3 regions of the Ruminococcus sp. AF20-12LB genome follow, and region 2 is predicted to be linked to each of the others. Evidence: predicted binding sites of a transcription regulator. Region 2 holds the regulator's gene; each other region holds the start of a gene.
The links. Region 2 encodes LexA, which represses DNA repair genes until DNA is damaged. Its sites were predicted from a motif close to CNAACANNTGTTNG; they were not measured.
Positions count from the first base shown of each region.

Region 1: a site for LexA is predicted at 1,803-1,816, ahead of DWX61_RS06640 (DUF6560 family protein). Genes of this name have one in related genera too.
Region 3: a site for LexA is predicted at 1,876-1,889, ahead of recA (recombinase RecA). Genes of this name have one in related genera too.

Region 1 covers NZ_QUGH01000004.1:115,883-119,171, forward strand. Annotated here, with positions in the region: gene DWX61_RS06620 (TnpV protein) at 1-176, shown strand, start outside; gene DWX61_RS06625 (hypothetical protein) at 286-534, shown strand; gene DWX61_RS06630 (molecular chaperone) at 512-820, shown strand; gene DWX61_RS06635 (hypothetical protein) at 1,035-1,511, shown strand; gene DWX61_RS06640 (DUF6560 family protein) at 1,845-2,414, shown strand; gene DWX61_RS06645 (hypothetical protein) at 2,701-3,289, shown strand, end outside.
Region 2 covers NZ_QUGH01000005.1:94,624-97,912, reverse strand. Annotated here, with positions in the region: gene nadD (nicotinate-nucleotide adenylyltransferase) at 1-151, shown strand, start outside; gene yqeK (bis(5'-nucleosyl)-tetraphosphatase (symmetrical) YqeK) at 138-752, shown strand; gene rsfS (ribosome silencing factor) at 759-1,124, shown strand; gene lexA (transcriptional repressor LexA) at 1,297-1,917, opposite strand; gene DWX61_RS08135 (biotin/lipoyl attachment domain-containing protein) at 2,132-3,289, shown strand, end outside.
Region 3 covers NZ_QUGH01000003.1:172,373-175,661, reverse strand. Annotated here, with positions in the region: gene pepT (peptidase T) at 1-236, opposite strand, end outside; gene uraA (uracil permease) at 425-1,675, shown strand; gene recA (recombinase RecA) at 1,940-2,992, shown strand; gene DWX61_RS05150 (regulatory protein RecX) at 2,996-3,289, shown strand, end outside.

The DNA of each region.
Region 1 (3,289 bases), on a different contig from region 2:
CTGACCTGGACGAACAGGCAGCGGAAAGGTGCAGCCTTATCATTGAGCAGATGAAACAAGCCGAGGGTGTGACCGAAACCATGAAAGCAGACAATCAGATGTTGTGGGTACAGTCCATGAACTCTATCCGTAACCGAGCCGAAGAAATCATCAGACAGGAAATGATTTACTGCTGATTTTATCAAGTCCAAAACCAACAATTTTATATCGTCAACGAAGCGACAGGTATTTCCTTATGAAGTGTCTGTCGCTTTTCATTTATCAAACTTTAAGGAGGAAAACACAATGAAGATGAACCGGAATGAAATGGAAGCCCTTTATGCCTTTGGCTGTCCGAACCTGAAAGCAACTGTCGAGCGTTTGCGTATGGTGGCTGCCCTTGCACCCGATCCGGTGGCGAAGAAGCTGTTTTATATGCTTTCCGTCAAGCTGAGTGCTGAGGGTGTTGAAAGGTGGTATCGTTGCTTTTACCGCAGGCTGAGGGTGTTGAAAAACCGTAGGGAGGGCTGCTATGACGAGACTGACGAAGATTGAGAAAGAAACAATCGTTCTCTTTAATGAGGGCGAGGACAAGGCAAATATCTACACCCACAACGCCGGATTGAAAAAGAGGTTGGCTGCTTTTGCTAAGAAGTACCCTGACCTTTGCCGACTGGAAAAATCCAATGTTCAAGGCGGTGTTTCTTATGTGCTGGCAAAGTCCCGTCTGTCTATCCGCTTCCTGCCGCCTTACAGCGAGGAACGCAGACAGAAAGCCAGTGAATATGCGAAAAAGCATGGGCTGAACAGCCAGCAGGGATACTGTGATAATCAGGGCTGATATGCGGTTAAAATGTCAGGTGCAAACCTGATGTTTTGACCGTCGCCTATCGCCTGTGAGGAAAGTATCGGAGACTATAAATTTTACGGAAATGTGCGTTACAAGGTTTGAACAGGAACTCTGTACACAAAATTTTTTCTTCCATTCTTTAGGCTGATGAAGTATAATAGACAAAAGATAATTTTAGAAGTGAGCTTTTCGGGAGGCAGTATATATGGAAAAAAGTAAGGTAGAATTTGTATATAAAAATATTTCTTCATTAAACAAGATAAGTATAGTGAATAAAAAAATATTTCGTATTTTGCCATATATTTGTGTGCCATCACTTGCTATAGGGGGGATTGCGGTTTTCCTAAAAGAAATGTTGCCTATAAAAGGAGTGTTGCCTAATTATATTAGACTTGTTTGCTTAGTCATATTTTTCTTAACCTTTTTGATGTGGTTGGTGTCTTTCTTTTTTGAATACATTTTCCTGTTTTTATGGAAATGCCCTGTATGTAAAGGAAAATTTCCATGGTATAAGACTACTTTGGGATATTTAGGAGAAGAAGGAGGTAGTCTTGTAAATAAAGAAGTTAAAGATATTTGTGACCGCAAGAATAAGAAAATATCTTTAATTCAATATGAAAATAGCAATTTAATCATTCCCAAAAAGTGTCCGCATTGTGGTGAAGTTATATGGAAAAAATAATTTTTGTAGATTACCTGTAATCTGCCACAACTGAATATGACCGTTAAGGTCAGATGAAGAAACTGATGTATTGAGCGTAAAGCGATCATGCGTCGGTTTTTCTTATTTCATGAGCTGACAGAATTCCGACTGTATATCACCCGTGAGGAAAGTATCGGGGACTATGGATTTTGCAGAAATGTGAGTTACAAGGCTTGAACAGGAACTCTGTACACAAAATTTTTTCTTCCATTCTTTAAGTTGATGAAGTATAATGAGATATGAAAAATTGAGGTTTTTAATACTCGATTTCAAACAATCATTTTTATATAGCTGGAACTATGGAGGGCAAAAATGAATAATTTTTTACGAATGTGTTTGAATATAATTACACAAATAGGTCCCTATTTAGTTGTACTTCTTCTTTTGAAATATCTTGTAAATCTTCAACAAAAGAGAGCTAAAGAACGAGAGGAAGAACAGAAAAAGGGAATAATTAGGACGCATTATATAATAAAAACCGAAAAAGTACTTACTATGTTTTTTGTATTGGCGGTGTTTCTTTTTGGGGGAGCTACGGTAGCCAGTGCTATTCAACAAGATGATTTATTGCCACCAATTGGTTTTAGTATTTTCTTTATTGTTTCTTTAATCGGCTCATTGAATATGATTATGTGGAAACTGGAAGTGAACGGAGATGAAATCACATGGCGTTCAACTTTTGGAAGAAAGAGAACTTTTCGTTTTGGGGATATTACCTACTGCGAGAGAAAAAAAGGTTCTGTGCGTGTATATGTAAATGGGGAAAAGCTATTTACCATTGATAGTAATATCGATAAAGAAGAATTTATGGAAGATATAGAAAGAAGAAGAATCCCTGTAAAACCTTACTGGACAAATCAGCATAAGAAGAATCGTAAATGACATAGATTTTATAACAGTACGATGTTAGACAACTGAATATGACCGTCAAAGTCGGATGAAGAAACCGATGTATTGAGCGTAAAGCGATCATGCGTCGGTTTTTCTTATTTCATGAGCTGACAGAATTCCGACTGTATATCGCCTGTGAGGAAAGTATCGGAGACTATGGATTTTGCGGAAATGTGCGTTATAGGTAAGTAAAAAACTACTTGATAGAGCGTGAATTGAATTGTTCATATCGGTATGATATAATTTACTGAAATGAAGCAAGAAGGTGGACTTTTGTATGAAAAAATTTTTGAAAATATTGCTAATCATTGTAGGAATAGTTTTTTTGATTTTTGCAGCGCTGATATGTATTGGACTGTTTGTTGATTATGATGACCATATTGAAAATGGTCGTTATACTTATGTTCCGGAAGATGACAATAAAGACAATGCATATGTCGAATTCAATTTGAGTGATTACGATAAAAAGGATTCTGAACTCATATATTATAGTTCTGTCGAAGAAGCTATTTTGAATTCTCCTTTGAATGCTGAAAATGAAGAATTTTCTGTTCCAGAAGATTTTCTTAATCATGTTGATGAAATATTGCATATATGGAATGGCAAACAGTATGATACTATTTTCTATCGGGCAGGAAGTGATAACGATCCCGTTCAAGGTTTTGTGATTGCACGCTGCAAAAAAAAGATAGAAAATGAAAGTACACAATATGCGTTTGTAAATGCTACACCAGCTACCACTACACCAGATACCACTTATGGGGGAGACTTCAAAAAATTTATCCATTTATCTTTAACAATAAGTGATATTCAACAAGACTTAAATCCAAATTATCCGGATACCAGATTCGTTTTTGGCTATGCAC
Region 2 (3,289 bases):
GGATACCATGAATATTGATGTTTCCAGTGAACTGCTCCGTTCCTGGCATGAAAGCGGGCAGAGTCTCCGCTACTATGTTCCCCAGCCTGTGATTTCCTATATCGAGAAAAATGATATCTATAAAGGAAATGATTCAGATGGGAAAATATGATTTTATCAAAATAAAAAAGAAACTTTCCAAATATCTGGATGAGGCCAGATTTGAGCATACAATGGGGGTTATGTACACTTGTGCTGCGCTTGCCATGGTTTATGATTATGATCTGGAGGATGCACAGGCTGCAGGACTTCTTCATGACAGTGCAAAGTGTATTCCTAATAAAAAGAAACTGAAGCTGTGCAGCCAGCATGATATTCCGGTATCAGATTTTGAAAAGGATCATCCGTTTCTTCTTCATGCCAAACTGGGGGCTTATGTGGCCAGCAGTAAATATGATATTAAAGACGAAGAGATCCTGACAGCGATCACTTATCATACAACAGGAAGACCGGGAATGAGCCTTCTTGAGAAGATCGTATATATTTCAGACTATATTGAACCAATGCGTGACAAAGCTCCGAATCTTGCGAAGGTGCGAAAGATTGCTTTTGAAGATCTGGATGAGTGTATGTATGAGATTTTAAAGGATACACTGGAATATCTGGAGGAAAATCCCAAGGAAATCGACAGTACGACCAGGGATGCTTATGTTTATTATAAAGAACTCCATGACAGAAAAATGCAGGATGCAGCCAACAGACAGGAGGATTAAAATTCTATGAGTATCGAAAAAGAGATGGTCCGGATCGCCTGCAAGGCACTGGATGATAAAAAAGCAAAGGATATCAAGATCATTGATATCCATGAGGTTTCCGTGATCGCAGATTATTTTGTGATCGCAAGTGCTTCCAACCAGAATCAGGTACAGGCAATGGTTGACAATGCAGATGAAATGCTTGGCCGTGCCGGATATGAAGCAAAACAGATCGAGGGAACCAGAAACTCCAGCTGGGTCCTCATGGATTACGGTGATATGATCATCCATATCTTTGATGAGGAAAACAGACTTTTCTACGATCTTGAGAGAATCTGGAGAGACGGCAAGATTCTTGATACGGAAGAATTTCTTGGTGAGAATGAGTAAAATTCGTTATATTGGTTTACTGTAAAAATATTATGTAAACTAAAAAGGAAATCAAAAAGCAGAAGTTTTCTGCTGAAAAAGAAAAGAGAGATACCTTTGTGGGGCGGTACAGCCACCTTAAAGATATCTCTCTTTTTAGATCACATTACATTGGGATCAGTTGTTTATGCTTTCATGAAAAGAAACGAAATACACCAAATACTTTGCCGAGAATCTGCAGATTACCGGTAATGATGATCGGTTCCATATTGTCGTTCTCCGGCTGAAGTCGATAATAACCATTTTCTTTGTAGAAGGTCTTAACTGTTGCAGAATCATCGATCAGAGCAACCACCATGTCGCCGTTTTCTGCTGTTGCCTGCTGCTTTACAAGAACCTGATCTCCATCAAAAATACCTGCATTGATCATACTGTCGCCTTTGACAGTCAGCATGAAACTTTGTTCATTGGGCATATATTCAGCCGGGATCGGAAAGTAAGCATCGATATTTTCCACTGCCAGGATCGGCTGTCCGGCAGCAACAGTGCCTACAAGAGGAACATTGACAACCTCGCGGCGGACCAGATTGAAATTATCATCAATGATCTCGATCGCACGGGGCTTGGTGGCATCTCTGCGGATATATCCGTTTTTTTCCAGAGCTTCCAGATGGGAGTGAACGGAAGATGTGGATTTCAGGTTTACTGCTTCACAGATTTCACGGACGGAGGGCGGGAAACCTCTGTTAAGGATCTCGTTTTTCATATAATCCAGTATTTCCTGCTGCTTTTTACTGATTCTGCCATATGTCATGTGTACTTACCTCCCTGGGTTGATTTTATCTGCTGTCGACCATAATATGACAGCATCACGAAATTATATTTTAAATAGTATAACATACTTTTGAAAAAATAGCAAACGGATATTCGGAAAGTATGTTCGCACGTTTTAAAGCTTGTATTCATTTAAATAAAATGTTACAATAAAACGAACTTTAAGAGATGAACGATGTAAAGGAGGCATTCATTTGCCGGACAATAAAGTACATTCCGGAAAAACTCCGGGATTCTTAGCAAAGCTTCGTAAAATTTTTGGTCTGAACATTGGAACTGTAATGTTCGGAGCAATTTTTATCTATATGATCTTTAGTGTGATTCTTTATCTTACAGCTTCTCATATGGAATCTTATCAGGTTCCCTCCGGTCCGTTATCCATGAATGAGACATACACAGGGCTGGCGATCATGACAGAGAACGTAGTGCAGGCAGATGCAGGCGGTTACGTTACATATTACGCAAGGGAAGGTACCAAGATCAATGCCAACGGTGCTGTTTACAGCCTGAACAGCTCAAGATCTGCAGACAATGTAACCTCTCTGAGCAGAGAGGAACTGGCGGATATACGCAGTAATATGCAAAGCTTTTCCAAAGGATTTGATCCCAGCAAATTTAACAGTACCTATAGTTTTAAATATCAGCTCAATGGAAGCATCCTTCAGTATGCTTCAGATAGTTCGGGAGCTTCTTCTGCAAGTACGACGTCTGAAGATGGAGAAGAAGCCACAGTTACAACAATAGTTTCCAGTGATCCGAATATCCGCCGTGCGCAGACAGACGGGGTCATCCTGTATTCTACAGATGGCTACGAAACAAAAACCGTTGATAATGTCACAGCAGCTGATTTTGATCAGAATTCCTATCAGGAAACGGATCTGAAAACAGATGGACAGATAAAGGCCGGAGATGATATTTATACGATCATTACAGATGAACGCTGGAGTCTTTTGATCCCTTTAAGTGAGAAGCAGGCTGCTAATCTGAAGGAGCGTACATCGATCCGCGTCAAGTTCCTGAAAGATGATCTGACGCAGACAGGAGACTTTTCGATCATGGAGATCGATGGGGCTAAATATGGCAAGATCGATTTTAATAAGGGGCTGATCCGATATGCGTCAGACCGGTTTCTGGAAATAGAGCTTGTCACGAACAATGTGACAGGTTTAAAGATTCCGTTATCTTCTATCGTAACGAAGGAGTTTTATGCAATACCTTCCAAATATCTTACGACGGATGCTGAAACGCAGCAATCGGGATTTATGCTTTCCGGCAGAAATAAAAAGGGCAACAGTACGAGAACCTTTGTCAGTGCCGGTATCTATGGCCGTGATGAGATCACAGACAAAGAA
Region 3 (3,289 bases), on a different contig from region 2:
ATATGAGCGATAAAGCCCAGTGCTTTGCAGTGCTCCAGGCCTTTTGTAGCAGGAAGATGTGCATAAACGTAACAGTGTTCATCCAGAGACACATCGGAGATCCCAAGATCTTTCAGTTCCTCCACAAGAAGCCGGGCCAGGTCAAACTGGCACTGGGAAGAGGGGGAAGAAGAGCTTTCTTCATTGCTGGGGGTGAATATTTTTACATAGGATAGAAGTCGTTGGTATGCTTTCATAGAAGAATGTTCCTTTCTGAAAAATTCCTTCCGGAACAGACAGCAGCTGTATTTATGGAATACGTCTGTTTTTCCGGAGATAATAACAGTATAACACACAGTATCTGCATATTTGTGTAAAAAATTTCCCACGATGTGAAAACCTGTGCTATAATCTGTGAGATAATAAGAAACAGGAGGATTTGAGAGTGGAAAAAAGAATTATACAGGTCGAGGAAAAAGTACCTGCAAAGATGCTGATACCGTTAAGTATCCAGCACATGTTCGCCATGTTCGGAGCATCCGTGCTGGTGCCATTCCTTTTTGGTATCAGTCCGGCTATTGTGCTTCTGATGAATGGTGTGGGAACACTCCTTTTTATTTTCATCACAAAAGGAAAGGCACCGGCTTATTTAGGTTCCAGTTTTGCCTTCCTTTCACCGGCTCTTCTGGTGATCAGCAAGTATGGATATGAGTATGCCCTTGGTGGTTTCGTTGTTCTGGGTATTGCTGGTATGTGTGTTGCATTGATTGTCCGCCAGTGCGGAACAGACTGGATCGATATCGTGCTTCCTACAGCGGCAATGGGACCGGTAGTGGCACTGATCGGTCTGGAGCTTGCGGGAAATGCGGCAAGTACGGCAGGACTTCTGGACGATAAGGTAGATCCGAAGAATGTGATCGTATTTCTGGTCACACTTGGAGTTGCGGTATTCGGGCAGATCCTGTTCCGAGGCTTCCTTTCTGTTATTCCGATCCTGATTGCGATCATTGCGGGATATGTGGCAGCAGGTGCATGCGGGCTTCTGGATTTTACACAGGTAAGGGAAGCGGCATTTTTTGCTCTTCCCAACTTTACATCTCCGAAATTTAATTTTGAGGCCATTATGACGATCTTTCCGGCACTGCTTCTGGTAACCTCCGAGCATATCGGCCATCAGATCGTAACCGGAAAGATTGTTGGAAGAAATCTTCTGAAAGATCCGGGGCTTCACAGATCCCTGTTTGCAGATTTCTTCTCTACCACAGTTTCCGGATGCCTTGGTTCTGTGCCGACAACTACTTACGGTGAGAACATCGGTGTCATGGCGGTGACAAAGGTTTACAGTGTACAGGTGATCGGTGGTGCGGCAGTGCTTTCTATCTGCTGTTCCTTCCTTGGTAAACTGGCAGCCCTGATCAGTACCATTCCCGGTCCGGTGATCGGTGGGATTTCCTTCCTTCTTTACGGAATGATCGGAACATCCGGACTTCGCATGCTGGTTGACAATCACGTGGATTACAGCAAGTCCAGAAATCTGACGCTGACAAGCGTTGTCTTTGTTGTAGGTCTTTCCGGAATTGCCCTGAAGCTTGGAAATGTTGAGCTTACCGGTATGGTGCTGGCATGTGTGGTTGCCATGGCGTTAAGCCTTGTATTCTATATTCTGGACAAACTGAAGCTGACCAACGATCAGTAACAGGAAATGTATTGCATAAAAAGCAGATGAAGAGGGAAATCTTTTTATCTGCTTTTTTGTATTCAGAGAGGAAAAAGAAATCATGTATGGGAAGCCTTTTGTCGGATTTTTAGAGATCCTGTCAACAAAAAAACAGAGGGATTTTCAAGTATCTTATTGACAATCATTCCGTTTTATAATACTATGTAATACAGAAAACACGAACAAAGGTTCGGATTGCAGGAAACCTGATTAGAAAGAGAATAAAGAATAGGAGATTACATAATGATCAGTGAAGAGAAGCAGAAGGCGTTGGAAGCGGCCCTTGGAAATATTGAGAAACAGTTCGGTAAAGGCTCTGTCATGAAGCTTGGAGATTCCAGCTCCCATATGCAGGTGGAGGCAGTTCCCACAGGATGCTTAAGCCTGGATATCGCCCTTGGTGTAGGTGGTGTTCCCAAGGGACGTATCGTGGAGATCTACGGACCGGAGTCCAGTGGTAAGACAACGGTAGCCTTACATATGGTCGCTGAGGTGCAGAAGAGAGGCGGAATCGCAGGATTTATCGATGCGGAGCATGCTCTTGATCCTGTTTATGCCAAGAGTATAGGTGTTGATATCGACAACCTTTATATTTCACAGCCGGATAACGGAGAGCAGGCGCTGGAGATCACAGAGACTATGGTACGTTCCGGTGCTGTGGATATCGTGATTGTGGATTCTGTTGCAGCTCTGGTTCCCAAGGCAGAGATCGAAGGAGATATGGGAGACAGCCATGTAGGTCTGCAGGCCCGTCTGATGTCACAGGCACTCCGTAAACTGACGGCTGTTATCAGCAAGTCCAACTGCGTGGTGATCTTTATCAACCAGCTTCGTGAGAAGGTTGGAGTGATGTTTGGCAATCCGGAAACTACAACCGGTGGACGTGCGCTGAAATTCTATGCATCTGTCCGTATGGATGTACGTCGTGTGGAAACCTTGAAGCAGGGTGGTGAGATGGTCGGAAACCACACCCGTGTGAAAGTAGTTAAGAACAAGGTCGCTCCGCCATTTAAGCAGGCAGAGTTTGATATCATGTTCGGAACCGGTATTTCCAGAGAGGGAGATATCCTGGATCTGGCTGCAGAATGCTCCATCGTAAACAAGAGCGGAGCCTGGTATGCATATGAAGGGGATAAGATCGGACAGGGACGTGAGAATGCCAAATTATTCCTGAGAGAGCATCCGGAGATCCGCGATGAGATTGAGAAGAAGGTTCGTGTACATTATCATCTGGATCCGGCAGATGAGACAGCAGAAGCAGCAGTACAGGCAGATGATACAGAGAAGGAAGAGTAGTCCATGCTGGATCTGGAAGAACGAAACCGTGCAAGAAAGAAAGCCATGCGGCTTCTGGAACATATGGACCGCACAGAGAAAGGCCTGACGGATAAACTCCGTCAGGCTGAATTTTCACCGGAGGCAGTAGAAGATGCCATTGCTTATGTGAAGTCCTATGGGTATATCAACGATGCCCGTTATGCCAGAACCTATATCTCCTTCCGCATGGAAACCAGGAGCCGTCAGAAGATACTCTCGGAACTTCAGTTAAAGGGCGTGGACCGTCAGATTGCCCTGGATGCCTGGAATGAGATG